One region of the Blastococcus sp. SYSU DS0753 genome, then DNA from elsewhere that is predicted to be linked to it. Evidence: riboswitches for the same ligand, from Rfam matches in the RefSeq annotation. Region 1 holds a riboswitch; each other region holds the start of a gene.
What was found. A riboswitch is a leader RNA that binds a small molecule or an ion and turns the genes downstream of it on or off. The one in region 1 is predicted to bind cyclic di-AMP.
Positions count from the first base shown of each region.

Region 1 (10,145 bases):
GGGCCTGTGGTGACCGCCCCCGAGCTCTCGGTCAGCGGCGGGGCCGGCGGCGTCGAGGCGGAGCTCGCCGACCTCGTCACCCTGGGACGGAGCAGCGCGGGCCTGGCCGAACTGCTCGCCCGCACCAGCGCGGCGTGCCACCTGGTGCTCGCCGACCCCGACCTGCTGGCCTCCGCGCTCCTGGACCCTGCGGGCGTGGCGCGGGTGGGTGCCGCCCTGCTGGAGGCGCTGGACGGTCCGCGCGGACTGACCGCGCTCGCGGTGCGGTTCGCGGCGCGGGCCGTCGCGCTGGAGGACGCGGCCGCGGCCTACGAGGCGGCCGACCGCGCGCTCGCCGAGCTGGCCGACGACCTGGAGTGGGCGGCCGGCTGCCTCTGGCCGGTCACGACGGCGGCCCTCGTCCTGGGCACTGCCGGGCGGGCCGTCAGCGACCCGACCGGCGCGGCCGCCGACGTCACCGCGCTGCTCGCCGACCCCGAGCGCTGGCTGACCGACCGCCCGGGGCTGGTCGACGACGCGATGGGCGCGCTGCCCGGTGCGGCCACCATGGCCGGCGGTCTCGCGGTCGGCCCCACCGGCCGCTGGCTCGGCGGTGAGGACGTCGGCGCCGCGGCCCGCCGGCTCGGACGGCTCTGGCCCGACGGGGCCCCGGTGGTCACGCGGCTGCCCGACGACGTCAGCGGTCCCGCGACCGCGCCACCCCGCGGGATCGACGACCTGCTGGGCGCGCTCGAGGTCCGGGCACGGAAGTCCGGCCCGGCGCGCGACACGATCGCCGTCCGGGTGCTCACCCGCGCCGACGGTGGCACCGCCTACGTCGTCGACATCCCCGGCACCGGCGTCTGGAACGCGCCGTCGGGCACGGTCCACCCGCGGACCCACGACCTCGGGACCAGTCTCCGGGTGCTCGGCGGTGACACGACGACTCGCCAGGCGGGGATCGCCGAGGCGCTCCACCGGGCCGGTGCGGAGCCGTCGGACCCCGTGCTGCTGGTCGGGCACAGCCAGGGCGGGATGGTGGCCGCGCAGGCGGCCGCGGACGCCGGCGGCCCGGGCTTCGGGTTCGACGTGCGCGCCGTGGTCACCGTCGGGGCACCCGTCGCCCGCGTCGACGTCCCGCCGGAGGTGCAGCTCCTCGCGCTGGAGAACCGCCACGACCTCGTCCCGCAGCTGGACAGCCGCGCCAACGACGACAGCCCGAACGTCACCACCGTGACCTTCGCGGCGCAGCACGGCAGCGTCGCGGACAACCACGCCATCGGGGCCGCGTACCGGCCCGCCGCCCGGGCGGTCGATGCCGGGGAGGACCCGTCGCTGGCCGCGTTCCGCGCCGCCGCCGCGCCCTTCCTGGTGCCGCCCGGCGAGCCGGCGTCGGTCGTCGCGCACGTCTACGAGATCGGCCGGAGGTGACGTGGCCGCGCTGGCTAGTCTGCCGTGGTGCAGGGGGCGGCGGTGGTGCTGCCGGAGTTCTCCCTCATCGTCCTGGGGCTGGTGCTGCGCCGCTGGGCCTGGCGGTCCCCGGGATTCTGGGCGGAGCTCGAGCGCCTCGTGTACTTCGTGCTGTTCCCGGCCCTGCTGCTCCGCACCACGCTCGCCGCCGACGTCGCCGCGGCCGGTACGGGGGTGGCCCTGCTGGCGGCGGTGGGGGCGATCGCGGCGGGCGCGCTGCTCGGCGCGCTCGTGCGGTGGTTCCCGGGCATCGACCGGGTGACCGCGGCCTCGGGGTGGCAGACGGCGTTCCGCTTCAACTCCTTCCTGGCGCTGGCCCTCGTCGACGACCGCGGGCCGGCCGCGCTCGCGCTGATGGGCGTCCTGCTGGGCGTCACCGTGCCCGCGGTCAACGTCCTCGCGGTGCTGGCGCTCGCGGGAGGCACCACTGCGGCGAGCGGACGCGGCGCCGTTCTCGGCGTGCTCGGGGCCGTCGTCCGCAACCCGCTGATCGTGGCGACCGTCGCCGGGCTCGCCGGCAACGCCGCCGGCCTGGTGCTGCCGGAACCGGTCGACGCCACGCTCGGCCGGATCGCCGCCGCGGCCGTGCCCATGGGGCTGCTGACGGTGGGTGCGGCGCTGCGGATCGGCGAGCTGGCCCGCCGGGAGTGGGCGCTCTCCGGCTACCTGACGGCGGTCAAGCTGCTCGCGGTGCCCGCGGCGGCGCTGGCCCTCGTGGCGCTCCTGGGCATCGAGGGCGACCAGCGCGCCGTCGTCCTCGCGTTCGCCGTCGTGCCGCCTGCCACGGCGTCCTACGTGCTGACGGCCCGCATGGGCGGCAACGGCGGGTTCGTCTCCGCGCACATCTCCCTGGCGACGACGGCCGCGCTCGGGACCGTGCCGCTGTGGTTGCTGGTCGCGGGCTGAGGAGGAGGCGTGCGGTCCGCTAGCGTCCTGAGGCATGTCGCGGCGGCGCACGATCGCGATCACCGGCGGGATCGTCGGGCTCGCCCTGGTCCTGTCGGTCCTGATCCCGGGCAGCCCGACGCGGGTCGTCGCCCGGGGCGCCGTGCACGCGCAGTGCGTCACGTGGGTGGGCGACGAGGGGAGCCGGTCGCTGGCGGTGTACGGGGACTCGATCAGCCGCGCGGACAGCGAGCCCCGGTTCGGCTTCCACGGCGGCCGCTCCTGGTACTCCCACCTCGTCTGCTCCGACGAGTTCACCGACGGCGCGAACGCGGCCGTGGCCGGGGAGACGGCGGCGGAGGTGCTGGGGCGTCTGGAGGCCGACGCGCCCCGGGTCGATGTCCTGGTCATCCAGGCCGGCACGAACGACCTCCGCCTCGGGGTGCCGACGAGGGAGACGGTGGCGAACCTGCGCCGGGCGGTCCGGCTGGGGCAGGAGGCCGCGGGCACGGTGCTGCTGGCGACGGTGCAGCCGTGGACGGACACGGACGCCACGGCCCTGAACGCCGCGGTCCGCCGGCTGGCGGACAGGACGGGCGTCGAGCTGGTGGACTTCGCCGGCGTGCTGGGTGACCGCGACCTGACCCGGGACGGGGTCCATCCGACGGAGGCGGGGGCCCGCGCCCTGGCCGACCTGGTGGCGGAGGCCGTGACCTAGACGCCGACCGCAGGGGCCGCGCGCTGCCCGCAGTCCGGAGAGCTCCGGACTGCGGGCAGCGACCCCATGACGGTCGGGCCTGCTCGCCGGACCCGGCGAGCCGAGCAGGTCAGTCCATCGCGTTCAGTGACGCGACGGACTCGCGCGTCGGGCCGAAGCCGATCGGGGAGTGCTGGAGGTAGTGCGTCCGGTAGGTCCCGGCCGCCGAGTAGATGCCCTGCTTGATGTAGACGGACTGCCCCTCGTACAGGTTGGCGACCCGCTCGGACAGGACCTTCTCGCCCTGGTGCCAGACCTCGATGAGGCCCTTCGCCGGGTCGGGGGACCAGATGAACCGGACGGTGTGGTCGTTCCAGGCGCCCTTGTCGATCGTGCCGAGGTTGAAGGTCCGGACGTACTGCGCGTCGCCGGCGGTCCTGCCGCCCGTGCCACCCCGGACGTCGACCATGAGGTTCTCGTTCACGTCCGACCAGAAGTGCACGTTGGGGTTGCCGGAGTTCACCGTCTGGTGCCACTGCGTGTAGATCAGGAACTGGCCGCGCTCGTCCCAGTCGAAGTCGGCCGGGAAGAACGTGGACCAGGCCCACCACTGCTCGTCGCCGGGCCGGACGTCGCCGGAGGCGGCGATCGAGTCGCGGACCTCGGAGCGGAGGGTGCCGTGCGTGCCGTTCCAGCCGGTGTCGCCGCGCTGCACGGTGAAGAAGGCGGTGCGCTCCGAGCCGGGGTACGGGTTGGCCGTGGTGGTGCCGTACTGGTCCGACCGGAGGGCGTGGATCTCGGGCCAGGGGCCGGGGACCAGCGTCGTGGCGTCGTAGCCCCAGACCCGCGTGGGCTGGACGGCGGGCAGCTCGGACTCGGGCTCGGGCTCGGGGTCGGTCGCGGGCGGGGGCGTCGTGGTCGTCGGCGTCGTGGTCGTCGGGGGCGTGGTGGGCTCCGTGGACGGCGCCGGCGGCTCGGTGGTGGTGGGCTCGGGCGGGGGCGTCGTGGTGACCGGGGCCGCCTCGGCCGGGGTGGTCGGCTCGGCCGGCTGGCCGCCGGGGTAGATGTGCACCGGCTCCGTCCGCTCACCCTGCACCTTGGCGTGGTCCCGCGGCACGACCACGAAGGCGTACCGCGGGGTGGACAGCGGCAGCCGGGGCGACGTCCAGGCGGTGGCGCCGGTGGAGCCCACGATGCGACCGGCGGCGCCGGAGGTGACGTCGATGACGAGGTAGTCGCGGGCCCCGGGCACCCCCGTCCAGTCCAGCGAAGCCCGCTGATCGACGGCCTCGCCGGTGAGATCGGCCGGGGCGAGCAGCACGGCGGCGGCCTGCGTGTGCGATGTGACGGGCCGAGGGGCTGCCAGGACGGCGTCGGCGAGTCCGGCGCCGCCGATCAGGGTCAGGGCCGCCAGGACGGCCAGGTTGCGCTTGTTCATGGCGTCGGTCCTCAGATCAGGTCGAGCGGGGTCTGGACGAGGCGGTCGGCGGCATGGACGCCGCCGCCGGCATCGGTCAGGACGGCGGTGGCGACGGCGAGCACGAGACCGGCCCTCGAGGGGAGCCGGGCAGGCGCTGCAGATGCCGCTCGGACGCCGCGTCCGGGGCTGCGGCGGTGACACCACCGGTCGAACCGACGGCGGCTGAACGTTCTGTCACGCATCAATTACGCCACGTCATGAAGGCGGCGGTGCAGAGGCGCGCCGGTCGCCTTCCGGCCGCGGCGCCGGTGTGGCGCACCGCTGACGCCGAGGCGCCTACACCCATTGGGAGCCGTGTCCTTGCTCACGCGGACAGGGAGGCGCGAGCGCCAGGCACGACACCGCTGGCATGGGAGAGGTGGGGCGGGTGGGGCTCGAACCCACGACCCAGGGATTATGAGTCCCATGCTCTGACCAGCTGAGCTACCGCCCCGGACCCGCCAGCCTGCCAGACGGCGCCGCGGCGCCGCAGCCACGTCCTGGGGCCGGTGGGGCGAACTGACAAGGTCCGTTACCCCCCTGTGACATTCGGGCGATCCGCTTGTACCGTCTCTCGCGGCCCATCCGATCCCGCTCCCGAAACCCGGGGGCTCGGACGGGCCCCGCCGAACTCTGCGGCCTCACCGCCGCGGGGACCGGGGACCCACGTTCTCTGGGGTGAATCCCGCCTGCGCCACCACGGGCAGGCAGGTAGGGCATGTTCCGGCCCGAACCCGTCAGCTGACCTGGTAGGCGGATAGAGGAACGGAGACCGTCGCCTTGGCGACCTCGCACCACCTGCGCCACCACGTCCCGGCCGCGCCCGCGCGCCGGGCCCTCAGCCGCACCCGTCGGGCGGCCACCGCCGCCACCGCACTGCTGGCGCTCGCACTGCTCGGGACGTCGACCGCGGCGGCCGCGCCGGGCGACGCGCGCAGCGAGCACGACCGCGTCGAGGCGGAGGTCGCCGACATCGAGCAGCGCGTGCGCGACGCAGAGGAGCGCCTGCAGCAGCTCACCCTCCGGGCAGAGGAGGCCAGCGGCGCCGTGCTCGCCGCGCAGGCCGAGCTCGACCGCGCCCGCGAGCACGCCGACGCCATCGCCGCCGAGCTCGCCGCCGTCCGGGAGGCCGTGGCGAGTACCCAGGGTGAGGTAGCCGCCCTCGGCCGGGAGGCCTACATGGGCAGCGACAAGTCCATGAAGCAGCTGGAGATGGTGCTGCACGCCGACGGCCCGGGGGAGCTCCTCCAGCAGGCCGCGACGCTCGACCTCCTCGGTGAGGATCGCGCGCAGGTGCTCGAGGACCTGCGGGTGGCCGAGGCCCGCGAGGCCCGGCTCGACCAGGAGGCGAAGGCCGCCGTCGCCGAGCGGGATGCCGCAGCGCGCAAGGCCCAGGGCATGCAGGCGGAGGTCGACGCCCTCCTCGCGGCCGCGCAGACCGACTTCGACGCGCTCACCGCCGAGAAGGCGGCGCTGGACGAGCAGCTGCGCGAGGCGGAGATCCGCATGCTCAGCCTCCGCGGCACGGCCGACCCCGTCGCCGCCTGGTCCGAGCAGCAGGCCACCGAGCAGGCGGCCGTGGCGGCGGCTCCCGCGACCGCCGGGGCCGGCCGGCTCACCCAGGGGCGGGTCACCTCCTGCTACGGCAGCCGGTGGGGTACCCAGCACCTCGGCGTGGACATCGCCGCGCCGATCGGCACCCCGATCTTCACGCCGGAGCCCGGGGTCGTGCTGCAGGCCGGGCCGGCCAGCGGGTTCGGCCTCGCCGTCGCCATCCAGCACCACGACGGGGCCATCACCGTCTACGGGCACGTGAACCAGTTCTTCGTCTCGCCGGGCCAGGTCGTCAGCGGTGGGCAGCAGATCGCCGAGGTGGGCAACCGGGGCCAGTCCACCGGCCCGCACCTGCACTTCGAGGTGCACCTCGGTGGCCTGTACGCCAACCGGTCCAACCCGGTGCCGTGGCTGGCCCAGCGCGGCATCACCCTCGGCGGCAGCTGCGGCTGAGGCTGGTTGACGCCATCGGTCAGGATGAGCACGTGCGGACGACGGCGGGGGCGAGCCCGTGGCTGCGGGCGTGGCTCCTCGTCGCGCTGCTCGCGGCCGGCGTGGTCGCCGCCCTCGCCGTCGACGTGCCCACCCTGGCGCAGGTCCGCTCGTGGGCCGACGGCGGCGGCCTCCGGACGTGGCTGCTGCTGATCGCCGCGCAGGGGGTGGTCCTGCTCGCGCCCGTCCCACGGTCGGTGCTGGCGGCGCTGACCGGAGCGGTCCTGGGGTTCGGCGCGGGCTTCGCGGTCGCCTACACCGGTGCCTTCCTGGCGGCGACCGGTGCGTTCTGGCTCGCGCGGGGCCTGGGTCGCCCGGCCGTGGAGCGGCTGGCGGGGCCGCGGCTCGGCCGCGTGGACCGGTTCTCCAGCGACCGGGGCTTCGTCGCGGTGGTGCTGAGCCGGGTGGTCCCGATGGTGCCCTTCGTCCTGGTCAACTACGCGGCGGGCCTGAGCGCTGTACGGCCGCTGACCTACGGCATCGCCACCGCCGTCGGACTGGTACCCGGCACGGTGGTGCAAGTGGGCGCCGGCGCCTCGGCCGGCGCGGTCGTCGCCTGGATGCCGACCGCCACGGTCGCCCCGGTGGTCATCGTGCTGGTGCTGCTGCTGCTTGCCGGTGCGGCCGTGTCGAGGTACCGATCCCGCACCGGCGAGCAGGTGGGCGAGGACGCGGGTCAGCGCCCGCCGAAGAACCGCCCCAGCGCGCCGCCGGCCCCGCCCACGGTGCGGGCGGCCAGCTGAAGGATCGGTCCGCCCGGGATGCCCGGCACCTGCTGGACGATCGGCGCCAGCTGCAGGAGCCCGGGTACGTCGTGGACCTTCAGTCTGCGGCGGGCCACCGCCGGTACCGGGTTCACCCGGCCGGCGGCGGCGTCGAGCAGGAGCTCGGGGGTTGCCTCCACGGCCGGGCCCTCGACGACACCCGGCGGCACCCGTCGCACCCGCCACCCGTCGTCGTCCGCGGTGAACCCCCAGCCGCCGTCGGGTGTCACCAGGCTGACGCGGCCGGCGATGCCCGACGAGGCGGCCAGTGCGCCGGTCACGTCGGTCAGCGCCGCGAGCCCTGACTGCAACACGGGGCCAGGCGGTGGTGGCGCACCGCAGGACACCAGGTCCAGCCCGTGGACGGCGAGCTCGTAGGCCTGTCCGAGGACGACGCTGAGCAGCGGCAGCCGGCCGACGACCGAGACCGCGGGTGCGGTGTCGAGCTCCACCGGCTCGTCGGCCAGGTAGCGGGCCGTCGCCTCGCGGTTGCGGCGCAGGGCGGCCAGCACCTCCGCCCGGGAGGTGTCGCGGTGGGCGGCGGTCACCCGAGCGTTGACCGCGTCCGGGTCGGGGGGCGTGCCGGCGCCGCCGGTCCGGGCCGAGGCGATGAGGTCGGGCAGGGCGGTGTGGTCGTCCCAGCAGCCCAGGTGCACGCAGATCTCGTGGGCCCGCCATCCGGGGAGCCGGGACCGGCGGTCGAGGTCCACCGATTCCGCCTGCGCGAGGAAGGCGTCCCACGCGTCCAGCACCATCCCCGCGACCGCGTCGCGGCCCGCCTCGGCCATGCCCTGGTGTCCGCCCACGCGGAGGCCCTACCCGGAGGCCGCGCGAGGCAGGCACGGCGCACCGTGGCGCCGGTCACCCGCCCGGGTGAGCGCGCCGTCACGCGGCGGCGGGCGCGGACCGATCGCCCCTCCGTGAGCGAGACACCGGCGCGCGACCGCCGAGCGGGCTGGGGCCACGCCTGCGGACGACGGTCGCGCCCGGCGGTCCCGGCCGTGCTGGTCGGCCTGCGGTCCGGCCTGTACCGAGCCGGGCGACGACGTCGAGGACCTGTGCACCGGGCCGACGTCGCCATGTACCGGGCGAAGAGCACCGGCGGCGACCGGGTGGGGGTCCTGGACTCCTGAGCCGGATCCGTCCACGCCGCGTGGCCCTGACGCTACGCACCGTGGTCGGCGACGAGAAGGACGCGCTGGTCGCAGGCGTCTGGGGGTGGATGAGCGCCCCGGACGCCGACTACCGTGCGTAACGACGCTCTGGGGCGCGGCCGCTCGCGTTCCGAGCCCTCGTGGGCCGGTATGGTTCCGGCCCACCGGGCGGACCTGTGAATTCGCTGACGCATGTGGACGCCGCCAGTAACAGATGGTATTGCCCGCTGACCAGCGACAAAGCGGTGCACTGGCGGCCGGGCGAGCGCAACTGTCACTTTCGTCCCAGGAGTCGCAGCCGGGCTGGCGCGATGGGGGCACCATCGTGCAAACTTGTCGCGGGAGCCCTGCTCCGCCACTGCCGATAACGGCGCGTCACCGAATCGATGGGTCCGTAGGGGAAGACGAGACCGATCGAGTCGATGGAGGTGCCCGGTGCAGCGACGGTCAACCCAGGGTGTCGTCTTCGTGCACTCGTGCCCGAAGGCGCTCTGCCAGCACGTCGAGTGGGCGCTGGAACGCGTCGTCGGCGCGCCGGTCTCCCTGTCGTGGGCTGAGCAGCCCGCGGCGCACGGTGCCTACCGTGCCGAAGTGGCGTGGACCGGTTCGCCCGGTACCGGCGCCAAGCTGGTGGCTGCGCTGCGCGCGTGGCCGATGCTGCGCTTCGAGGTGACCGAGGAAGCCAGCCACGGCAACGACGGCGAGCGCATGTCCTACGTGCCCGGGCACGGGGTCTTCCGCGCGCCCACCAGCGCCAACGGCGACCTCATCGTCACCGAGCAGCAGCTGCGGCACCTCGCGGCGACGGCGTCCTCCGTCGAGGCGTTCCGGCACGGCGTCGACCAGCTGCTGGGCGCCGCGTGGGACGCCGACCTGGAGGTCTACCGGCACGCCGGCGACGGCAGCCCCGTCACCTGGCTGCACCAGGTCGTCTGAAGGTCACGATCGGGGCACGACACTCCCGGCCTGGTCGGGGAGCCGTCGTAGCCTGGAGCGGGCCGTCCGGGCGCCGTCGGGGAAGCGGCGCCGGGACGGCCTTTCCACGTGGTGAGGTACTGGAACGGCCCCGTCCAGAGGCTCGCGCCGAGCGTGCGAGGCGTGAGGAGGACGGGGTCCTTCGTCAGAGCGGGATGTTGCCGTGCGCCCCGCGACCGAGCGGTGCTCCGGCGAGCGCCTCGATGAGCCGCTGCCGCGTCCGGGCCGGCTCGACCACCTCGTCGACGACGCCGATCTGCAGCGCCCGGTTGACCCCGCCGGCGATCCGCTCGTGCTCCTCGGCCAGCTGCGCGTGCAGCGCCTCGCGCTCACCGGGCGGGGCGGCGGCCAGCTTCTTCCGGTGCAGGATGCCGACCGCCGCCTTGGCGCCCATGACGGCCACCTCGGCGCCGGGCCAGGCGAACACCTTCGTGGCGCCCAGCGAGCGGGAGTTCATCGCGATGTAGGCGCCGCCGTAGGACTTGCGGGTCACCAGCGTCACGCGCGGGACCACGGCCTCGGCGAACGCGTGCAGGAGCTTGGCGCCGCGGCGCACGACGCCGTCCCACTCCTGGCCCACGCCCGGCAGGTAGCCGGGCACGTCGACCAGCACCACCAGCGGGATGCCGAAGGCGTCGCACATGCGCACGAACCGCGCCGCCTTCTCCGCCGACGCGGAGTCCAGGCAGCCGCCGAGCCGCAGCGGGTTGTTCGCG
Region 1 covers NZ_JBJHAT010000010.1:35,009-45,153, reverse strand. The annotation lists gene ACI799_RS10190 (hypothetical protein) at 1-13, shown strand, start outside; gene ACI799_RS10185 (alpha/beta fold hydrolase) at 10-1,410, shown strand; gene ACI799_RS10180 (AEC family transporter) at 1,438-2,355, shown strand; gene ACI799_RS10175 (SGNH/GDSL hydrolase family protein) at 2,390-3,052, shown strand; gene ACI799_RS10170 (heparin lyase I family protein) at 3,162-4,469, opposite strand; tRNA gene ACI799_RS10165 (tRNA-Ile) at 4,871-4,944, opposite strand; cyclic di-AMP (ydaO/yuaA leader) riboswitch at 5,105-5,260, shown strand; gene ACI799_RS10160 (murein hydrolase activator EnvC family protein) at 5,271-6,497, shown strand; gene ACI799_RS10155 (TVP38/TMEM64 family protein) at 6,530-7,279, shown strand; gene ACI799_RS10150 (maleylpyruvate isomerase N-terminal domain-containing protein) at 7,213-8,106, opposite strand; gene ACI799_RS10145 (DUF3145 domain-containing protein) at 8,890-9,390, shown strand; gene ACI799_RS10140 (acyl-CoA carboxylase subunit beta) at 9,575-10,145, opposite strand, start outside.

Region 2 (10,145 bases), on a different contig from region 1:
TACCGCTCGAACCCGTTGCGCTGGAGCACCCGCTGGGACGCCGCGTTGTGCAGCAGCGTGCCGGCCTCCACGCGGTGCAGGGCGAGGTCGGTGAACGCCCGGCGCAGCATCTCGGCGACGGCGCGGGTGGCCAGCCCGCGGCCGTTGGCGGCCGAGGCGACCCAGTAGCCGAGGCTGCCGGACTGGAAGGCCCCGCGCACGACGTTGTTCAGCGTGATCCGCCCGACCACCGCGCCGGAGTCGTCCAGGATGACGCAGGGGAGCGCGAGCCCGGCGTCGTGCCGCTCGAGGGCCGCCCGGACGTCGGTCCGCTGACCCGCCTCGGTGTACCACCGCTCGTCGCGGGCCGGTTCCCAGGGCGCCTGGAACTCCCGGTCCGCGCGGACGAGGTGGGTGAGGACCGGGGCGTCGTCGAGGGCCAGGAGGCGGGTCCGTGCGTACACCCCCGCGACCATGCCAGGCGGCCGGGCGGCGCCGCGGTCGACTCCTCGACAGGGACACTGGGGGACATGTCGACCTCCGCCCTCGCCCGGATCCCCGCCTCGCTCCTGGTCGCCGTCGGCCTCGCCGCCGGCTTCGGCATCGCCCAGGGCACCGGCGTCCGGGCGCTCGGCGGCGCGGTGTTCGCCGCCTGTGGGATCGGTGCCGCCTGGATCGCCGCCCGACGGCGGGGCCCCGCCGTCACCGCGGGGCTCGCCGCCCTCTACGTCGGCGCCTTCGTGCTCGCGCACGTGCTCGCCCTGGGCGCCGGTCTCCCCGCCTGGTTCGCGGTGAGTCTGGTCACTGTCGCCGCGGCCGGGGCCACCTACGGGGTGGTCGACAAGCAGCGAGAGGCGGTGTCCGCGCGCTGAGCACCTAGAGTGTAGGGAAGGTCGGGGCCCCGAAGGCTGTTGACCTGATGCCCGCGCGCGTCCGCGCGGCGCGCCCCCGAGCTCCCGAGGTGCCCTTCCGCATGCCCACCCGCAACGACCTGCGCAACGTGGCGATCGTCGCCCACGTCGACCACGGCAAGACGACCCTGGTCGACGCCCTCCTCCGCCAGGCCGGCGCGCTCGGCCGCGCCAAGGGCGAGGGGACGGACAACGACTCCACGCAGGACCGCGTGATGGACTCGATGGACCTCGAGCGCGAGCGCGGCATCACCATCCTCGCGAAGAACACCGCGATCCGCCTGGCGGACGAGGACGGCAACCCCGTCGTCGTCAACATCGTCGACACCCCCGGCCACGCCGACTTCGGTGGCGAGGTCGAGCGCGGCCTCTCCATGGTCGACGGAGTCGTGCTGCTGGTCGACGCCTCCGAGGGCCCGCTCCCGCAGACCCGCTTCGTGCTGCGCAAGGCGCTCGGCAAGGGGATGCCGGTCATCCTCGCGGTCAACAAGACCGACCGCTCCGACGCCCGCATCGAAGAGGTCGTCGACGAGTGCTACGAGCTGTTCATGGAGCTCATGGAGGACGCCGGCATGGACGCCGACGCCCTCGAGTTCCCGATCGTCTACTGCAACGGCCGCACCGGGCAGGCGTCGCTGACCAAGCCCGAGAACGGCACCGTGCCCGACAGTCCGGACCTCGGCCCGCTGGTGAAGACGCTGCTGGACACGATCCCGGCGCCGGAGTACGACGCCGAGGAGCCGCTGCGCGCGCAGGTCACCAACCTCGACGCCTCGCCGTTCCTGGGTCGCCTGGCGCTGCTGCGCATCCACTCCGGTGAGATGAAGCGCGGCCAGCAGGTCGCCTGGTGCAAGGTCGACGGCACGATCAAGAACGTCAAGATCACCGAGCTGCTGGTCACCGAGGGTCTCACCCGGACGCCGGCCGAGAGCGCCGGCCCCGGCGACCTGGTCGCCATCGCCGGCATCGAGGACATCATGATCGGCGACACCCTCGCCGACCCGAACGACCCGCGGCCGCTGCCCCCGCTGACCGTCGACGAGCCCTCGATCTCGATCACCATCGGGATCAACACCTCGCCGCTGTCGGGCAAGTCGGGCAAGAAGCTCACCGCCCGCCTGATCAAGAACCGCCTCGACCAGGAGCTGGTCGGCAACGTCAGCGTGCGCATGCTGCCCACCGACCGCCCCGACACCTGGGAGATGCAGGGCCGTGGCGAGCTGGCGCTGGCCATCCTCGTCGAGCAGCTGCGCCGCGAGGAGTTCGAGCTCACCGTCGGCCGGCCCACCGTCGTCACCAAGGAGATCGACGGCAAGCTGCACGAGCCCGTCGAGCGGGTCACCATCGACACCCCCGGCGAGTACGTCGGCACCCTGACCCAGGCTCTCGCGGTGCGCCGCGGCCGGCTGGAGAACCTGGTGCACCACGACACCGGCTGGGCGCGGATGGAGTACGTCGTCCCCTCCCGCGGCCTCATCGGGTTCCGCACCGAGTTCCTGACCGAGACCCGCGGCACCGGCGTGCTGAACAGCAACCTCGAGGGCTACGAGCCGTGGCTGGGCGACATGCGCGCCCGGCCGACCGGCTCGCTGGTCGCCGACCGCCAGGGCGTGGCGACGACCTACTCGATGTTCTCGCTGCAGGAGCGTGGCCAGCTCATGGTCCAGCCGGGCACCGAGGTCTACGAGGGCATGATCGTGGGTGAGAACTCCCGTCCGGACGACATGGACGTGAACATCACCAAGGAGAAGAAGCTCACCAACATGCGCAAGTCCACCTCCGAGGAGCTGGAGCGGCTGATCCCGCCGAGGATCCTCAACCTGGAGCAGGCGCTGGAGTTCTGTGCCGAGGACGAGTGCGTGGAGGTCACGCCGGCCGGCGTCCGCATCCGCAAGGTGGTGCTCGACCAGACCGAGCGCGGCAAGGCCAAGAACCGCAAGCCCAAGCCCAGCTGATCCGCCCATGACGCAGCGAGCCCCTGCCCGGTGATCCGGGCAGGGGCTCGCTGCGTCATGGGGCCGTTACGGCGCCGGCACGAAGGCCACGTGCGGGTGGTCCATGTGGTTGGCGGTGGGGGAGCCGCGGTCCTCCATGGGCTGCCAGGCCCAGCCCGTCCACGTCCCGGCGATCCGCTGCTGCCAGATCACGTACTCGACGCCGAGGCGCGCCGCGTTGTCGATGACGTACTGGCTGAGCGCGTCGCCCGTGGCCCGGTCGTCGTAGACCATGAAGTCGGCGGCGCGGCCCTCCGACGGGCTGTGGCCGGGGCGGGTGAGCACCGTCGGGATGCCGAACTCCGCGGCGACCTCCGCGACGGCGGGGCGCACGTGCGGTTCCCACGCGCCGTAGGCGGCGGTGTCGAGGGCCGGCCGGTCCGCGGCGCGGCTGGCACGCTCCGGGGCCGCCGACGGGCCGCCGACGAGGGTGAGTCGCTGCCCGACGCGCAGCACGTTCGGGTCCGCCCCGATGACCTCGAGGTTGAGGGCGTGCACGTCCTGCCAGGTGGTGCCGTGGCGGGCGGCGATGCCGCCCAGCGTGTCGCCCGGCTGCACCACGTACTCGCCGCCGGCGGGGGCGGGGGCGGCAGGGGCGGCGCCCGATCCGCCGATGACGAGGACCTGCCCGACGCGCAGGACGTTCGGGTCGGCGCCGATGGTGGCGAGGTTGTCGGCGTGGATGGTCTGCCACGAGGTGCCGTGGGCGGCCGCGAGCCCGCCCAGCGTGTCACCGGGGACGACCGTGTGCTCCCCGGGGTGGGCCTGTGCCGGACCGGCGATCGCGAGGGAGGCGGCCGCGGCGGCCGCGAGGACCACGGCCGGACGTGCCATGGCCGCCGCCGCCGCGGAGGTGCGGGTGGAGCGACCGGGTCGTGCCGTGCGGTGCTTGAGCATGGGGAAGCCTCTCGCCGCCTGCGGGGTTAGCTGTCGGGTTCGGGCGAGAGCTGCCCGGCCGCGTGCTGCGGCTTCACCCCGAGGCCGAGGGCCAGGATCTCGTGGGTTCCCCGCGCCTGCCCGTCGTGTGCACGGGTCCGGTGGCGGTGGGCAGGTTCGGCGGTCCGCCATCCGGGCCCACCCGTTGGTGGACGCAGCACGGTAGGCAGACCGCCGTCCCCGACGGCAAGGCCGCGGAGCCTCCATCGCGGGCGGCCCCGCGCGGACTGACTCGCCGTGGCCCGCCCCCGACTGCCCGTGTGCGGTGCTCGTACCGGCGGCGCACGGTCCGCGGCGCGGGCTCCGTGCTCGTCAGGTCACGAATCGTGATGACTGGCCGGAGCGGTCCGACGCGCCCGCCACGCCGTCGAGAAGTCTCGCCTCGCACCCGTCCTACGTTGACCTCGGAGCCGTCTCCCCGGCTCCCTGGGAAGAGGAAGGCGGCCGAACGCTCATGGCGACGATCACCCGTACGGTTCCGGCGATCGAGGGCTTCCGGGGTGGCATCGACGTCCGGGTGAGCCTGCGCGCCGACGCCGGATCGGGCGGTTCGGCGTTCGACGGTGCGTGGTTCCCGCGGAGCCGGGACCTCGCCGTGGAGCTGCCGGAGCTGATCGCGGCGCTGGAGCGGCGTGGTGTGCGGGTGGAGCGGTTCACCTACGCCCTCGACGCCTGGGAGCCGGCCCCCCGCAAGCTGGAGGTGCTGGGCCGCACGGTCCGCGCCGGCGGCTTCCGGAGCATGGACCCGCAGGTCGTCTGCCTCACCTGGGCTGGGGGGAACCGCCGGGCCGACCTGCTGGTCGTCCCGCCGGAGACCGACGTCCTCACCGGCGCCCGGGCGCTGCGGCTGTGCACCCGGCGGGGCCTGCCGTCCTCGCCCCAGATGGTGCTCGCCGCGGCCCGTTCCACGCCCCTTCCGCAGGTGCCCACGCTGCCGGTGTCCCGCGCGGTGTAGCGCTCGTCCGCCGACGGCGGATCCGCTGCCGGCGAACTCCCTGGACGCGCGGGCGCCGACCGGGCTGGAGTGCTCGGCATGAGACTCCTCGTCCTCGGCGGCACCCACTTCCTCGGCCGGCACGTGGTGGAGGCCGCGCTCGCTCGCGGGCACGACGTCGCCACCTTCACCCGGGGCCTGACGGGTCCGCCGCCGGAGGGCGCGCGGGCGCTGCACGGCGACCGCGACGACCCCGGCGCGCTGCCGCGCGCGCTGGGGGAGTGGGAGCCCGAGCTCGTCGTCGACACCTCCTGCCAGACCCGGGCCGCCGCCCGCAACGCCGCTGCGGCGCTGGGCCGGGTCCGCTCCTACGTCTTCGTGAGCAGCCTCAACGCGTACCGCAACTGGCCGCCGGGGCCGCTCGGCCCGGAGGACGGCGAGCCGACCTGGGACACCGAGGACGACGAGTACGGGCCGATCAAGGCCTTCGGCGAACGGGAGCTCGCCGCCGCCGTCGGTGGCCGCTTCCTCGCCGCCCGTGCCGGCCTGATCGTCGGCCCCTCCGACCCGATCCACCGCCTCGGCTGGTGGCTGGAGCGCATCGCGAGCGGCGGTCGGGTGGTCGTCCCGGCCGAGGGCGTCGCCCAGCCGATCGCGCTGGTCGACGCCCGTGACCTGGCCGCCTGGCTCGTGGACATGGCCGGGCAGGGCCGCACCGGTGCGGTCAACGCCACGGGGCCGGCGGGCATGACGACCCTGGGCGGCCTGCTCGAGCTCTGCCGGGTCGTCACCGGGAGCGCGGCGGAGTGGGTACCGGTGCCCGAGGCCGACCTCCTCGCCGCCGGCGTCCAGGAGTGGCTGCACCTGCCGCTGTGGCTGCGCCACGAGGTCGCCCGCACCGCCTGGGACGTCGACACCACCCGGGCCGCCGAGCTCGGGCTGGCCACGCGGGCGCTGGAGGCGACCGTCGCCGACACCTGGGCGTGGCTGCGCTCGCACGAGCGGCCGGTGCCGCCGGCGCACCGCCCCGCCGACCAGCCCGGACCCGGCCTCCCGGCCGAGCTGGAGGCCTTCCTGCTGGCCGGCCGCTAGGAGCAGCCGGCGGGTGCCGTGCGGCGCCCTGTCAGTCGCGGGGGGCGCTGGGTCGGCCCGCGCCGACCGGGACCTCGCGGGAGTCGGTGGCGTCGGCGGCCACGTTCTGCTCGGCCACCTCGGCGAGGGCGTCGGCCGACTCCAGCCGCGCGTCCCGCCGGTACTGGCGGTAGGAGTGGACGACGGCCAGCACCCAGACGACCGCGAGCACCGCGTAGACCAGGGCGCTGACGGCGTCGCCGGCGTCCACCCAGTCGCTGCGCAGCAGCGTGCGGGTGTTGGTGATCACGATCATCCCGCCGACCAGGGAGCCCAGCATGCGCGGCGGGATGTGCCGCACCAGCCACGCGGCGATCGGCGCGGCGACGAGGCCGCCGGCGAGCAGCCCGGCGACCCACAGGGGGTCGATGCCCGCCGAGCCCAGCGCCATCAGGAAGCCGAGGCTGGCCGCCAGCGCGACGAGGAACTCGGAGGTGTCGATCGAGCCGATGACCTTGCGCGGCTCCATGCGGCCGCTGGCCAGCAGCGCCGGCGTGCCGACCGGTCCCCAGCCGCCGCCACCGGTGGCGTCGACGAAGCCGGCCACCAGGCCCAGAGGCGTGAGGAAGCGCCGGCGGATGGGCTTGCCGACGTTCCGCCGGTCGATGCCGCGGAGCGTGAAGCGCACCAGGATGTAGACGCCCAGCGAGACCAGGATCAGCGACATGACCGGCGCCGCGACCGACGTCGAGAGGCCGGACAGGAAGTGGGCGCCGGCGAACGCCCCGACCGCACCGGGCACCCCCACCTTGGCGACGACCTTCCAGTCGACGTTGCCGAACTTCCAGTGCGAGAGCCCGGAGGCGAGCGTGGTGCCGATCTCGGCGAGGTGGATGGTCGCCGACGCCGCGGCCGGGTTGGTGCCGATGGCCAGCAGCAGGGTCGTCGAGGTGACGCCGTAGGCCATGCCGAGGCTGCCGTCGACGAGCTGGGCACCGAGCCCGGCGAGGGCGAGCAGGATCAGGGTCTTCACGGGCACTGGCTCCGGGGTCTCAGGACGCGGGCGCGCAGCGGCGACCGCGTGAGGCGAGGGTGAGACGTGGTGGCGCCGGGGAGGCGCGGGGGCTCAGCAGCCCGGACAGGCGGCGGTGCAGACGCGCAACAGGTCGACGTGTCGGCGGCTCACCAGGAGCAGCATCGTCGTCCGCGTCACGGCGCAATGTCTACCAGATCGATGCACTTAGGCGCAGTGCTGGTCCCGACGCGTGGGACGGCGGTGGCGGGTGCGCGCGATGGGCCCGTTGTGGCACGGCGAGGTGCGGGTGCCGGCGCCGCGCGGTCAGCTGAGCGCGGCCTCGCCCGGGCCGGCCTCCTCGCGCACCGCAGCGAGGGACTCCACGAGGTCGGCCCGGGCCCGCGCCACCCGGGAGCGGATGGTGCCGACGGGGCACCCGGCGACCTCCGCGGCCTCGGCGTAGGGCAGTCCCAGCAGCTGCGTCAGCACGAACGCCTCGCGCCGGTCGGGGGCCAGCCGGGCCAGCAGGTCGGCGACCGCGGCGCCCTCGCCGACGGCGTCCGCGGCGCCCGGCGGGGCCAGCAGTTCCAGGTCGGCGGACTCCCGGACCAGGGTCAGCCGGCGCCGGCGGCGGGACTTCAGCGCGTCGGCGCAGACCCGGCGGGCGATGGCCAGCAGCCAGGTGCGGACCGAGGACCGGCCCTCGAAGCGGTGCAGGGAGCCGAACGCCCGCAGGTAGGTCTCCTGCGTCAGGTCGTCGGCGGAGGCCCGGTCGCCGAGCGCGGCGCAGAGCCGCCAGACGTCGGACTGCGTCTCCCGCACGAGGGTGGCCGCAGCCAGCGGGTCGCCGTCGGCGGCGTCCGCGGCCAGGCGTGCCAGGTCGTCCATGTCCTCGTCAGCGTGTCGCAGGTCACCCGGGAGGCCCGGAACCGGGCGATGCCCGGCGGCGACTAATCAACCATGTCCTGCCACACCTGCCGCGAGGCGCTCTCCGCGCGGCTCGACGGCGAGCCGCTCGGGATGCCCGCCGACGAGCTCGACGCGCACCTCGCCACGTGCCGCGGGTGCGCGGCCTGGGCCGCCGCCGCCGAGCGCGTGACCCGCCGAGCGCGGCTGGCGCCGGCCCCGTCGGTGCCCGACCTCACTGCGAGCGTCCTCTCGGCGCTGCCGCGCGAGCTCCCGGGTGCGCGGGCGGCCGCGCGCGCCCGGCTGGCGGACACGGCGGTGCGGCTGGCGCTGCTCGCCGTCGGGGTGGCGCAGGCGACGCTGGCCTGGCCGGTGCTCGCCTCCGGCGCCGGCGCGATGAGCGCCCCGGTGCACATGGCCCGGGAGAGCGGCGCCTGGAACCTGGCGCTGGCCGCGGCGTTCCTGGCCGTCGCGGCCGGTCCGCGGCTGGCGGCCGGCGGGCTGCCCTTCCTGGGTTCCTTCGTGGCCCTGCTGCTCCCGGTGACGGTCGCCGACCTGCAGGCCGGGCACGTGCACACCGACCGGGCGCTGGCCCACCTGCTGCTCGTGGCCGGCACGGCGCTGGTGGCGACCGTCGCGTGGCGGGGCCGCCGGCATCGTTCCGTCCCCGCGGTCGCCGACCGGCGGGTGACCGCGTGAGGCGCACCGCCCTTCTGCTCGCGCTGCTGGTTCTCGGCTGGTTCGGTGCGGGCATCGGCACGGCCGGTCCTGCGGCCGCGCACGCCACGCTGGTCTCCACGACCCCGGGGGAGGGCGCGCGGCTCGACGCCGCGCCCGACGAGGTGACCCTGCGGTTCTCCGAGGGCGTCTCGCTGGGCGCCGGGTACGCCCGGGTCCTCGGCGCCGACCAGCAGCGGGTGGACTCCGGGAACGCCTCCGTCGACGGCGACGTCGTCACCGTCCCGTTGCGCGGGGACCTGCCCGACGGCGGCTACCTCGTCACCTACCGGGTGGTCTCGGCCGACTCGCACCCGGTCTCCGGTGCCTTCTCCTTCGTCGTCGGCGACGGCGAGCTGCTGGGCGCCGACGCGGCGGACGCGGCGCCGGCGACCGACCCGGTCGTCGGACTGCTGCTGCCCGTGGCGCGCTGGGTGGGCTACGCCGGGCTGGCGCTGGCGCTCGGGGTGCCCGTGCTGGTCGCCACCTGCTGGCCGACCGGGCGGGGCACCGCGCGGCTGCGGCGCATGGCCCTCGGCGGGGCCGCCGCGGTCGCCCTCTCCGCGGCCACCGGGTTCCTCCTGCAGGGCCCCTATGCCGCGGGCGCGGGGCTCGGCGCGATCGCCGACCCCGCGCTGCTCGGCGCCACGGCGCGGACGGGCGCGGGCTGGTCCGCCCTCGCACGCGCCGCCCTGGCCGTCGCCCTGGTGCTGGCGCTGCGCCGTGCCTGGCGGGCTGCCGCACCACCGGGGCGGGGGACCGCCGTCGGGGTGGCGGCCCTGGGCGGCGGACTGGTCCTGGCGACCGCGGCGGTCGGCCACCCGGTCGCCGGGCCGTGGCCGGTCCTGGCCGTGCTGGTCGCGGCGGTGCACGCGGGGGCGATGGCGGTCTGGTTGGGCGGGCTCGCCGGCCTGCTCGCCGCCGCGGTGCGGCCGGGCGCCGCACCGGGCGACGTGGCCGCCGCCCTCCCACGGTTCTCCCGGCTGGCGTTCGGCGCGGTCGTGGCGCTCGTCGTGTCCGGGATCGTGCAGTCGGTGCGGGAGGTCGCGTCCCCCACCGCACTGGTGGAGACGACGTACGGCCGTCTGCTCGCGGTCAAGCTGCTGCTCGTGGTGGTCGTCCTCGCCGCGGCCGGGATCTCCCGGGTGTGGGTGCAGCAGCGGCTGGGTGTCCGCCGTCCTCCGCGACGCCGGACGACGACCGTGCACGCGTTCGCCGCCGCGACCGCCGCCGCGGGCCGGGCCGAGCCCGCCCCTGCGGCGGTGGCGGCCGCGGGGGAGCGGGAACAGGCGCAGGCGGAGGCCGCGGTCGAGCACCTGCCGGCGTTGCGGCGCTCACTGCTCGTGGAAGCGGTGCTGGCCGCCGTCGTCCTCGCGCTGTCGGCGGTGCTGGTCGCGACGCCGCCGGCCCGGACGGCGCTGGCCCAGCCGGTGGAGGTCGTGCTCCCCCTGCAGAGCGGCTCCGGCGCCACCTCGGGCAGCGTGCAGATGACGGTCGAGCCCGCGCGCCCCGGCCCGAACACGCTGCACCTCTACCTCTTCGACGACGACGGCCGGCTCACGCAGCCGGCCGAGATCCGGGTGGCCCTCACCGAGCGGAGCCAGGAGATCGGTCCGCTGGACATCGCCCTGCAGCCCGCCGGCCCCGGTCACTTCGTCGGCGACGGCATGTCGATCCCGGGC
Region 2 covers NZ_JBJHAT010000006.1:119,138-129,282, reverse strand. The annotation lists gene ACI799_RS07755 (GNAT family N-acetyltransferase) at 1-443, opposite strand, end outside; gene ACI799_RS07750 (hypothetical protein) at 510-851, shown strand; gene typA (translational GTPase TypA) at 953-2,845, shown strand; gene ACI799_RS07740 (LysM peptidoglycan-binding domain-containing protein) at 2,912-3,718, opposite strand; cyclic di-AMP (ydaO/yuaA leader) riboswitch at 3,802-3,895, opposite strand; gene ACI799_RS07735 (DUF5994 family protein) at 4,275-4,775, shown strand; gene ACI799_RS07730 (NAD-dependent epimerase/dehydratase family protein) at 4,854-5,846, shown strand; gene ACI799_RS07725 (sulfite exporter TauE/SafE family protein) at 5,878-6,858, opposite strand; gene ACI799_RS07720 (sigma-70 family RNA polymerase sigma factor) at 7,165-7,728, opposite strand; gene ACI799_RS07715 (zf-HC2 domain-containing protein) at 7,801-8,445, shown strand; gene ACI799_RS07710 (copper resistance CopC/CopD family protein) at 8,442-10,145, shown strand, end outside.
Region 2: it holds a riboswitch for cyclic di-AMP, as region 1 does, so the genes downstream of both, ACI799_RS07740 (LysM peptidoglycan-binding domain-containing protein) here and ACI799_RS10160 (murein hydrolase activator EnvC family protein) in region 1, are expected to answer to the same signal.

Region 3 (10,145 bases), on a different contig from region 1:
CTGCTCGAGGAGTTGGAGGAGCCGGTGCGGGCGCTGCGCCCCGGCATCGAGCGGGTCGGTCGCGTGCTCGACGACCCCGCCGTCGACACCGTGCCCGAGACGCTGCGCCGGATCCACGACGACCTCATGCCCCTGGTCCACGGGCTGCGCCAGGCGCAGAGCCGGGTGGGTTCGGTCACCGGCCTGCTCCGTCGTCGTCCGCCGGAGGACGAGGACGACGGCTACTGAGCGTGGAGCTGGCCACCGACCCGCTCGCACTCCTGGCGTGCGGCCTGGCGGTGCTGGTGGCGTCCGTCGTCCAGACGGCGACCGGCATGGGCTTCGGCCTCCTCGCCGGACCGCTGGTGCTGCTGGTGCAGCCCGCTCTCGTGCCCGGCCCGCTGCTGGTGGGCACGCTGACCGCGCTGCTGCCGGTGGTGTGGCGCGAACGGTCCGCACTGGAGTTCGACAACCTCCGCGGTGCGATGCTCGCCTCGGCCCCCGGCGTTGTCGTCGGCTTGGGGCTGGTGCAGGTCATCGACGGCCGGTTGTTGGGGATAACGGTTGCTGTCGTCGTGCTGCTCGCCTGTGGCGCGTCGCTCGCCGGGGTGCGGTTGCCGGGCGGGCGGCGCGCGCTCACCGTCGCCGGCTTCGCCTCCGGGACGCTCTCGACTGTCGCGGCGACGCCCGGACCGCCCCTGGTGGTCACCTACCGCGCGCCCACCCCGGCCGCCCAGCGGGCGAACCTGTCGGTGTTCTTCGTCGGGACGACGCTGCTGTCCCTCGGCGTGCTGGTCGCCGGCGGCGAGCTCGACGGGGGCGGGCTGCTCACCGGTGCGGGGCTGGTGCCGTTCGTGCTGACCGGCTTCCTCCTCGCCGGACCCCTGCGCCGGCGGCTGGCCCTGCCGGCCATGCGCCGCGCCGCCCTGGTGCTGTGCCTGCTCTCCGGCGCGGTGCTGCTCGTCAGGTCGCTGGCGGGCTGACCGTCACTGCTCGACGGGCGGCTCCCGGCGCACGATGTCGCCGACGGCCTCCTCCAGCCGCGCCCAGGTCGTGCTCCACTCGACCAGGGGGTCGAGGATCCGCTCGAAGACGGCGAGCTGCTGGTCGAACGCGTCGAGCTGAGCGCGCATGGCGGCGATCGAGGTGCGCTGCGCGGTCACCATCTCCTTGACGGCGCGCAGCTGGGCCGCCGACATCGCCCCGGGCGGGCTGGGCAGGGCCGGCAGCGGGAGGCGGGACGTCGCATTCCCGGCGAGGTTGCGGGCGCGGTCGGAGAAGAACCGCAACTGGTTCACGAACTCGTCGATCGACCGCCCGACGATCCCGCTCTGCGGGGTGGTCCGGTCGGCGTCGTCGGCCTCGGTCATCGCTCCCCCTCCGTGCACGCTGCACCGACCTTAGGCCTGGAGCCGAGGCTCGGCTGCGCTGAGCCGACCCCGGGCATTGGAAGCTCTACCTGCGTCCTCGGGGCCGACGACGCAGGTAAAGCCTCCAATGCCTCAGCGGGGACGCCCCCGTCCGAAGACCACCCGAGCGTGGTGACGTGCTGGAACGGCCTCGCCGCAGGGTCCCGCCCCGCGCGGGCGAGGGGCGGGGGCAGAGGCCCGCTCAGTACCAGCCGGTGGCCTGGGAGTGCGACCACGCGCCGCACGGGGAGCCGTAGCGGTTGTTGATGTAGATCAGGCCGGCGTCGATCTGCCGGTAGCCGTCGGAGGTCTTGGCGATGCCGGTCCCGGCCCAGGTGGAGTCGAGGAACTGCGCGATGCCGTAGGCGGTGCTCCGCGGGTTCTGGGCGTTCGGGTTCCACCCGCTCTCCTTGCCCCACAGGCTCTCCAGGCAGCTGAACTCGCTGCCCGAGCCGCCGAGCTTGCCCATCGCGTACTCCTGGAAGGAGCCGGCCGGGGCCGCGGCGGCCGGCGCGGGAGCGCTCCGGGCAGGAGCCGGAGCCGGGGCCGGGGCCGGGGCCGGGGCTGGTGCGGCCGGCGCCGGGGTGCGGGCGGCCTGCTCCCGGGCCGCCTGCACGCGGGCGGCCTCCTCGGCAGCGGCCTTGCGGGCGGCCTCCTCGGCAGCGGCCTTGCGCGCGGCCTCCTCCTCGGCGGCGCGGCGGGCGGCCTCCTCGGCGGCACGGCGGTCCAGCTCGGCCTGCTCGGCCGCGGCCCGCGCCTCCGCTGCGGCGGCCTGCTCGGCCGCGCGCTCGCTGCGGCTCGCGGCCAGCTGGCCGAGGGTGTCGGCCGCGGCCACCGTCACGTCGGGCGCGGGGGTCTCGTCGGTGATGCCGAGCTGCTCGGCGACGCTGACGGAGGCCAGCTCCGGCTCGGCCTGGGCGACCGGCTCGTCGGCGACGACGCCGTTGGCCAGCAGGCCGCCTGCCGCGGCGACCGCCAGGAGCAGCAGCGCGGAACGGCGGACCGTCTTCGTCGAACGGCGCCCGGTCGTGGGGCGGAGAGCACGGGTGATCGAGGTGGCGCGAAGGTTCATGGGGAGGAACTGCTCCAGGGGCAGGGGGCGGCAGGGCCGGCGACGGCGGCGGGAACTGCTGCGGGGATGGTCGAGGGGCAGCGGTGTCGGGCGTACGCCCGGGCGCTCAGCGCGGGGAAGGCGCGCGCGAGGCTCCGTACCGGCTGCGGTTCCGTGCAAGGTGGGCCCGCAGGCTCGCCATGCGGCGGCTCTCCGTTTCTTCCGTCGTGCCGCCTACCGGGTTAGCTGACGGATTCGGGCGGGAAGCGGCCCTACCCGCGCCAGGACGTGCCCCGGCGCGCGATTCACCCCAGTACTTCGGTGGGTCCCCGGCTCGCCCTCGGCGGGCGACTCGGCGGCGCCCGGCGGACCTCCCCCGGATGGGGAGAGAACGACCGGCCGGGCGGGACCCACGGTAACCAGCGTTATCCGTTCGTGACAATCCCCTGGCGGGAAAAGGAACGGGAGGTGACCGTCAGGGGAGCCGCCAGACCGTGGTCCGGCGCACCGGCACCGGCCCGGTGGGCGACGGCTCGGTGTCGGGCACGTCGTAGACCGCCAGCGCTTCCAGCCGGTCCTCGGGGAGGTACACCCGCCCGGGATCACCGATCAGCACCTCGGCACCGCCGGCCCGGGCCGCCTCGAGGAAGGGCAGCACCCGGTCGGTCATCTCCCGGTCGTAGCAGACGTCGCCGGCGAGGACGACCGCGACGTCGGGCGGCTCGCCCCCGAGCACGTCGCCGGCGGGCGTGATGCCCGGGGTGCCGTTCCGTTCGGCGTTGACGGCGATCGCGGTCAGCGCGAACGGGTCGACGTCGCTGGCGAGCACCGCGGTCGCGCCGGCCAGGACCGCCGCGACCGCGACCAGGCCGCTGCCCGCCCCCAGGTCCAGCACGGTGCGCCCGGCCACCAGGCCGGGGTGGTCGAGCACGTGGCGGGCCAGCGCCTGGCCGCCCGGCCAGGCCGCGGCCCAGAACGGCGGGTCCGTGGAGGTGCGCCCGTGCTCGGTCTCCATCGCCTCCCACAGGGCGACGACGTCGGCGGCGACCAGCAGCTCCACCTCGGGCACCAGGTCCGGCCGGACCGGCCGGGTGTGGGCGCGGACGAACTCCGCAGGGATGGAACGGTCCACCCCGGCAGTCAACCGCACGCGGCCGGCGGCGGTGGGACCGCCCGGCTCAGAGGCGGGTCGACCAGGACGACAGCGCGCCGGCGGGGCGGAAACCCAGCGCCTCGTTGACCGCGACCATGGGCGTGTTGCCCTCGGAGTTGTAGGTGCTGATCCGCCGGACGCCGGGGACCCCCGCTGCCAGCTCCCGCAGCACGGCCGCCTTCATCCGGGCGCCGAGCCGGTGCCCCCGGTGCTCACGGAGCACCAGCGTGCCGCCCTGGTGGGCGAGCGCCGGCTGGGCGAGCGGGATCTGCAGGTCGGTGAAGCCGACCAGCCGGCCGCCGATCACCGCGCCCGCGCTGAGCACCGTCCGGCCCCGGGCGACGTGGGTCCGCTCGTACTCGCGGATCCGGTCCCCGTCCCACTCCTCCTCCCCCACCGGCAGATCGCCGTGGGGTGCGTCGGTGGTCATGCGCCGCTCCAGCAGCGCCCGGTCGGCCAGCAGCGCGTCCGGGGTGCGGTCCCGCCAGGTGACGATCTCGTACCCGGCGCCGGCCGCGGCCTCGAGCGCCCCCAGCCGGTCCTCGTCGACCGGCAGCACCAGTTCCCGGCGGGTCTCCACCAGGTCGCAGGACCAGCCGTGCCGCTCGGCGAAGGCGCGGCCCGGCGCCCCGGCGCCGGGCTCGTCCACCTCGCTCACCAGCGAGTTGCGGCCGTGCGCGGCAGCGAGTACCCGGGCCTCGGCCAGCAGCGCGCTCCCGAGGCCACGGCGCCGGGAGGCCGGGTGCACCGCGAGGTCCACCACCGCCAGCGTCGGGTTGTCCTTGCGCGGGAGGATCAGCCGGAGCGCGCCGGCGACCGCGCCGTCCACCAGGGCGGCCCGGTGGGTGCCGTCCCGGGAGCCACCGGGCGCGACGAGCTCCCGCCCCAGCGCGACGTCCTCCTGCGCCGGCCGGGGCGGGTCCTGCGGCCGGGCGGCCCGGCCGGAGGCGGCCCACACCTCGCACCAGGAGGGGAAGAGGTCGTCGTCGGGGCCGAGCTCGACGATCCGGCAGGAGGGGTCGGTCACGTCCCCGTTCTACTGGCACCGGCAATACCTTTTCCGGCGCTCAGCCCCTCGGCCGCGCGGTCGCCCGGCGAGCGATCAGCCGCCAGTAGGTGCCGGGCAGCAGGCGGACCAGCACGTCGGGCACCGTGGCGCTCCAGCCGATCAGCAGCCGGGGGCGGCGGCGCTCGACGGCCGCCACGATGCGGGCGGCGGCGTCCTCCGGCGGCATCCGCAGCAGCTTGGTGAACTGCGCCCGCCCCTTCTCGTACTCCTCCACCGAGACGCCCGCGCCGGTGCGGGCGCTCTCGGCGATCCGCGTCCGGATCCCACCCGGGTGGACGACCGTGACGCCGATGCCGTCGTCGGCGAGCTCGTGGCGGAGCGCCTCGCTGAACCCGCGGACGGCGAACTTGCTCGTCGCGTACGCGACCTGCCCGGCCGGGGCGAAGATGCCGAAGACGCTGGAGACGTTGACGACGTGGGCGCCGGGGTGGGTCTTCAGCACGGGCAGCAGCATGTGGGTGAGGCGGACGACGGCGCGCAGGTTCACCGCCAGGACCCACTCGAAGTCCGCCAGCCCGATCTGGTCGAAGCGACCGCCCAGGGCGACCCCCGCGTTGTTGACCAGCAGCGTGGTCTCGGGGTGCTCGGCCACCAGCGTCCGGGCCACCCGCGCTGTCGCCTCGTCGTCGGCCAGGTCGACCACGTGCGTCGCCACCCGCAGGGCCGGGTGGTCGGCGGCGATCCGCCCGGCCACCGCCGCCAGCCGGTCGGCGTCGCGGTCCAGCAGCACCAGGTGGCTGCCCCGGTCGGCCAGCTGCGCGGCCAGCGCCTCGCCGATCCCGCTGGCGGCGCCCGTGACGACCGCCGTCCCGCCCGCGAAGGCGTAGGGCCCCATCAGGCCACGACCCGATCCGCGTGGGCGGCTGCAGGCACGCGCGGCTGGAAGGTCATGCCCTCGTCCTCCAGCGAGCCCCGGCGCATCATGGCGACGTCCCGCAGGTAGTTCTGGTGCAGCCGCCAGGGTGTGCGGCGCCCCTGCTGCGGCAGGCCGGCGAGGCTGCGCTGGACGTAGCCCGCCGCGAGGTCGAGGAAGGGCGCTCCCCCGCCCTCCGGCGGGGCGACCGGCGTGGCCGACGCGTAGCCGTGCTCGTCGAGGTGGTCCAGCAGGCGGCAGACGTAGCGGTTGACCAGGTCGGCCTTGAGGGTCCACGAGGCGTTCGTGTACCCGATGACCATGGCGAAGTTGGGCACGCCGGAGAGCATCATGCCCTTGTAGGACACCCGCTCGGGCAGCTCGACCGGCTCCCCGTCGACCACGATCCGCATCCCGCCGACCGGCAGCAGGTTCAGGCCGGTCGCGGTGACGACGACGTCGGCCGCCAGGTGCTCGCCCGACGTCAGCTCGATCCCCTCCTCGGTGAAGGTCGCGATCCGGTCGGTGACGATGGACGCCGTGCCCCGGCGGAGGGCGCGGAACAGGTCTCCGTCGGGCACCAGGCACAGCCGCTGGTCCCAGGGGTCGTAGGGCGGGTTGAAGTGCGTGTCGACGTCGACCCCCGGCAGCTGCTTCTGCGTCATGCGACGGATCAGCGAGCGGACCAGGGCCGGCCGGCGCCGGCTGAGCTGGTAGAGCGCGGTGCTGGTGAGCACGTTCTTCCACCGCACGACCGAGTAGGCCACCCGCTCCGGCAGCCGCGCCCGCAGCTTCTGCGCGATCGGGTCACGGCCGGGCAGCGACATGACGTAGCTGGGCGTGCGCTGCAGCATGGTCACGTGCTCGGCCTGCTCCGCCAGGTTGGGCACCAGCGTGACCGCGGTGGCGCCGCTACCGACGACGACGACCCGCTTGCCGGTCAGGTCGATGCCCTCGGGCCAGTGCTGCGGGTGGAGCAGCTGCCCCCGGAAGCGCTGCTCGCCCGGGAACTCCGGCCGGAACCCCTGGTCGTAGCGGTAGTAGCCGGAGCAGACCGACAGCCACGTGCACGTGAGGGTGACCGTCTCGCCGGTGTCGGCGCGCTCGGCGGTGACCGCCCAGCGGGCCTCGGCGCTCGACCACTCCGCCGACACGACGCGATGGTGGTAGCGGATCCTCTCCGTGACGCCGTACTCGCGGGCGGTCTCCTCGATGTACCGGCGGATGGTCGGCCCGTCGGCGATCGACTCGGGCTCCCGCCACGGGCGGAAGGAGTAGCCCAGGGTGAACATGTCCGAGTCCGACCGGATGCCCGGGTAGCGGAACAGGTCCCAGGTCCCGCCCAGCGCCGCCCGCGACTCCAGCACCGCGTAGCTGGTCCCCGGCCGCTCCCGTTCCAGGTGGCAGGCGGCCCCGACGCCGGAGAGCCCGGCGCCGACGATCAGGACGTCCACGTGCTCGGTGGTCATGCCAGCACTCTCCGGTTCGCTCCGCCGGGCCGTTCGGCCGCACCCCGCGCCGCGGGTGGCCCGCCGACGCTATCGACGCAGTGTCGAGCGAGTCAACGGGGTGTCGAGCCGGGGCCGCGTGCGGCTATCCTCCGCTCCGTGCCGGCTGCCGCGAGTCATGTGCCCGCCGCTGGGCGGGGACGGCGTCCAGTCCGGCCCTCCGGCGACGACCGGGAGCTCGCGATCCTCGCCACCGCCGAGCGCCTCCTCGCCGAACGGCCGTTGGCGGCCATCTCGGTCGACGACCTCGCGCGCGGCGCCGGCATCTCCCGCCCGACGTTCTACTTCTACTTCTCGTCGAAGGACGCGGTACTGCTCTCGCTGCTCGATCGCGTCGTGGCCGAGGCCGACACGGCGATGCGCCGGGCGTTCGACACCCCGGCGGCCGGGGCGCGGGACGGCTGGGCACGCGCGATCGGCGCCTACTACGACACCTTCCGGACCCACCGTTCGCTCACCGTCGCCTGGGCGCAGGCCCGCTCCACCAACGACGAGGTGCGCGCGCTGTGGTCGGCGGTGCTCGAGCGCTGGGTGCAGCGTTCGGCGGCGGCGATCGACGCCGAGCGCGCGCGGGGCGCCGCGCCGCCGGGGCCGGCTGCGCGCGACCTCGCCGTCGCCCTGACCTCGATGAACGAGCGGGTGCTCTACGCCACCTTCAGCGGGGACGGCCCCGCTGTCGCCGAGCAGGATGTCGTCGAGGTCCTGCTCGGCATCTGGCTCCCCGCCGTCTACGGCACGACGGCGCCGGACTGATCCCGGCCGTCAGACGGCGACCGTGGCCACCGTGCTGCCGGTGAGGCTGCCGAACCACAGGGTGCCGCCGGACTCGCGCACCCCGGTGAGCATCTCGAACCCGGGGATCTCCCCGCTGAACCGGTGCACCGTCGCCCCGTGCTCGTCGACGGCGAGCACCCCCAGCGTCCGGCCGGGGCTGGGTTGCAGAGCCGGCGGCAGCGCGCTCAGCAGCGCCCGCAGCGGTGCGGGCAGCCGGTGGATGGCGGCCAGCGCCGCGACGCGCGGGCTGGGGAGGGTGATCCACACCAGCCCGTCGGATCCCAGCGCGATGTTGTCGGGGTGGCCGGGGAGGTCGTCGACGAACACCTCGCTCGCGCCGGCCCGGGCGCCGGTCAGCCACACTCGCCGGAGCCGCGCCGCGCCGGTCTCGGCGACCGCCACCCAGGACTCGTCCGCGGCGAGCGCGACCCCGTTCGCGAACTCCAGCCCGCCGAGCAGCTCGGTCACGGTGCCGTCGGGGGTGCGGCGGAACAGCCGGCCGCTGGCGGTCCGCCGGACCAGGTCCGCCCGCCACTGCGGGATGCGGAACCGCTGGGAGGAGTCGGTGAAGTAGATCGTGCCATCCGCGGCGACGGCTGCGTTGTTCACCGCCTCCAGCCGGCGGCCGGCCACCCGGTCGACCAGCGTCCGCACCGCCCCGTCGGCCAGCGAGACCGCCAGCAGCCCGGCGTCGGACGCGCACACCAGCAGCTCGTCCGCCCCGAGGAACTCCAGGCCCAGCGGACGGCCCGGCACGCGGGCGACCGTCTCGACCGGGGCGCCCGGGCCTGCCGTGCGCACGACCCGGCCGTCGGCCAGACCGGTGCAGACCCGCCCGGCCGCGTCGACGAGCACGTCCTCCGGCCCCTCGCCGACCGGTACCACCGTCGTGCCCGCGAAGTCGCGCACGCGCGTCTCCTCCCGCCGCCTGCCCGCGGTGGGTCCGCAGGTCAGCGGCAGTCTGCCCGACGCCCGCCCCGGGCCGCCGGGGTCACTCCCCGACGGCGGCGCCGACCTCGTCGGCGGTGAAGTCCCGCCCCTGGGCCCCGGTGCGCACCACCGTGACCGGGCAGGCGGCGTGGTGGACCAGCTGGTCGCTGACCGAGCCGAGCAGGAGCCCGGAGAAGCCACCGCGGCCACGCGCACCGACCACCAGCAGGGCCGCCCCCTCGGCGGCGGCGAGCAGGCCGGGCACCGGCGCGCGGTGGACGACGTGGCCGGTGACCCGCACCGCGGGGTCCAGACCGGCCGCGGCCACGTGCGCGGTGAGCTCGTCGTGCACCGCCTGCTCCCAGTCGGGCAGCGGCGGCACGTAGCCCGGCTCCCAGGTCGCGGGCCGCGGTGCGGTCGTCATCGACCAGGCGCGCACCACGTGCAGGTCGACGTCGGCGCGGTGGGCCAGCCGACCGGCCCACCGCAGCGCTTCCTGCGCACACTTGGAACCGTCGTGCCCGACGACGACGCCACCCTCGACCTGAACGACCTCACGGACCTCGTCCACCGCTGACCTCCCTGTTGGCGCGCGCCGGTGCGATCACCGTGGGGGTCAGCCTCTCATCACGCGGGGCCGGTCACGTCACCGGCGCCGCCGCGCCGCGCCGTCAGCCCGCGACGGGCTCGCGCCGCGCGCCCAGCAGCGCCAGCTCCTCGGCCGGCGGGACGCCGACCGCCTGCAGGGCCGCGCCGATCCGGTCCGTCAGGCACCGCAGCGACTCCCGGGCCTGGTCGCGCTGCCGGCACAGGTCCTCGAACTCCACGCGCACCGCGGCCAGGCGGGCGCCGGCCGCCTCCTCGGCAGCGGCCCGGTCGCGCCGGGCCTGCTCCGCGACGCGCTCCCGCTCCGCCGCGGCCTCGGCGGCCAGCCGGTCCCGCTCCGCCGCGGCCTCGGCGGCCAGCCGGTCCCGCTCCGCCGCGGCCTCGGCGGCCAGCCGGTCCCGCTCGGCCGCCGCGGCGCGCAGCAGCTCCTCGGCGTCGGCGCGGGCCTTCTCCAGGACGGCTGCACCCTCGGCCCGGTCCCGCTGCGCGTTCACGCGGAGCTGGTCGGCGACGTCGATGGCCAGCTCCTTGATCTCGTGCGCCTTGCGCAGCCGGGCGTCGGCCTCCAGGCGGGCATCGGCCCGCAGCTGCGCCGCCTCGACCTCGGCGGCGTCCAGCACCTGCGCCGCCTGGTCCTCGGCCAGCCGCAGCACCTCCCCCACCCGTGCGCTGACCACCGGACGGTCCCGACCGACCGGCTGCTCGGCGAGCAGCCGCCGGGAGATCTCCAGCTCGGTGCCGCAGGCGACGACCCGGTCCAGCAGGTGCTCGCGCTCGCGGTGCGCGGCGGCGAGCTCGCCCTCGGCCCAGGCG
Region 3 covers NZ_JBJHAT010000031.1:22,772-32,916, forward strand. The annotation lists gene ACI799_RS18455 (hypothetical protein) at 1-228, shown strand, start outside; gene ACI799_RS18460 (TSUP family transporter) at 231-962, shown strand; gene ACI799_RS18465 (hypothetical protein) at 966-1,349, opposite strand; gene ACI799_RS18470 (aggregation-promoting factor C-terminal-like domain-containing protein) at 1,591-2,460, opposite strand; cyclic di-AMP (ydaO/yuaA leader) riboswitch at 2,671-2,797, opposite strand; gene ACI799_RS18475 (class I SAM-dependent methyltransferase) at 2,915-3,571, opposite strand; gene ACI799_RS18480 (GNAT family N-acetyltransferase) at 3,618-4,619, opposite strand; gene ACI799_RS18485 (SDR family NAD(P)-dependent oxidoreductase) at 4,660-5,496, opposite strand; gene ACI799_RS18490 (flavin-containing monooxygenase) at 5,496-6,983, opposite strand; gene ACI799_RS18495 (TetR/AcrR family transcriptional regulator) at 7,122-7,775, shown strand; gene ACI799_RS18500 (SMP-30/gluconolactonase/LRE family protein) at 7,785-8,705, opposite strand; gene ACI799_RS18505 (universal stress protein) at 8,788-9,297, opposite strand; gene ACI799_RS18510 (DivIVA domain-containing protein) at 9,398-10,145, opposite strand, start outside.
Region 3: it holds a riboswitch for cyclic di-AMP, as region 1 does, so the genes downstream of both, ACI799_RS18470 (aggregation-promoting factor C-terminal-like domain-containing protein) here and ACI799_RS10160 (murein hydrolase activator EnvC family protein) in region 1, are expected to answer to the same signal.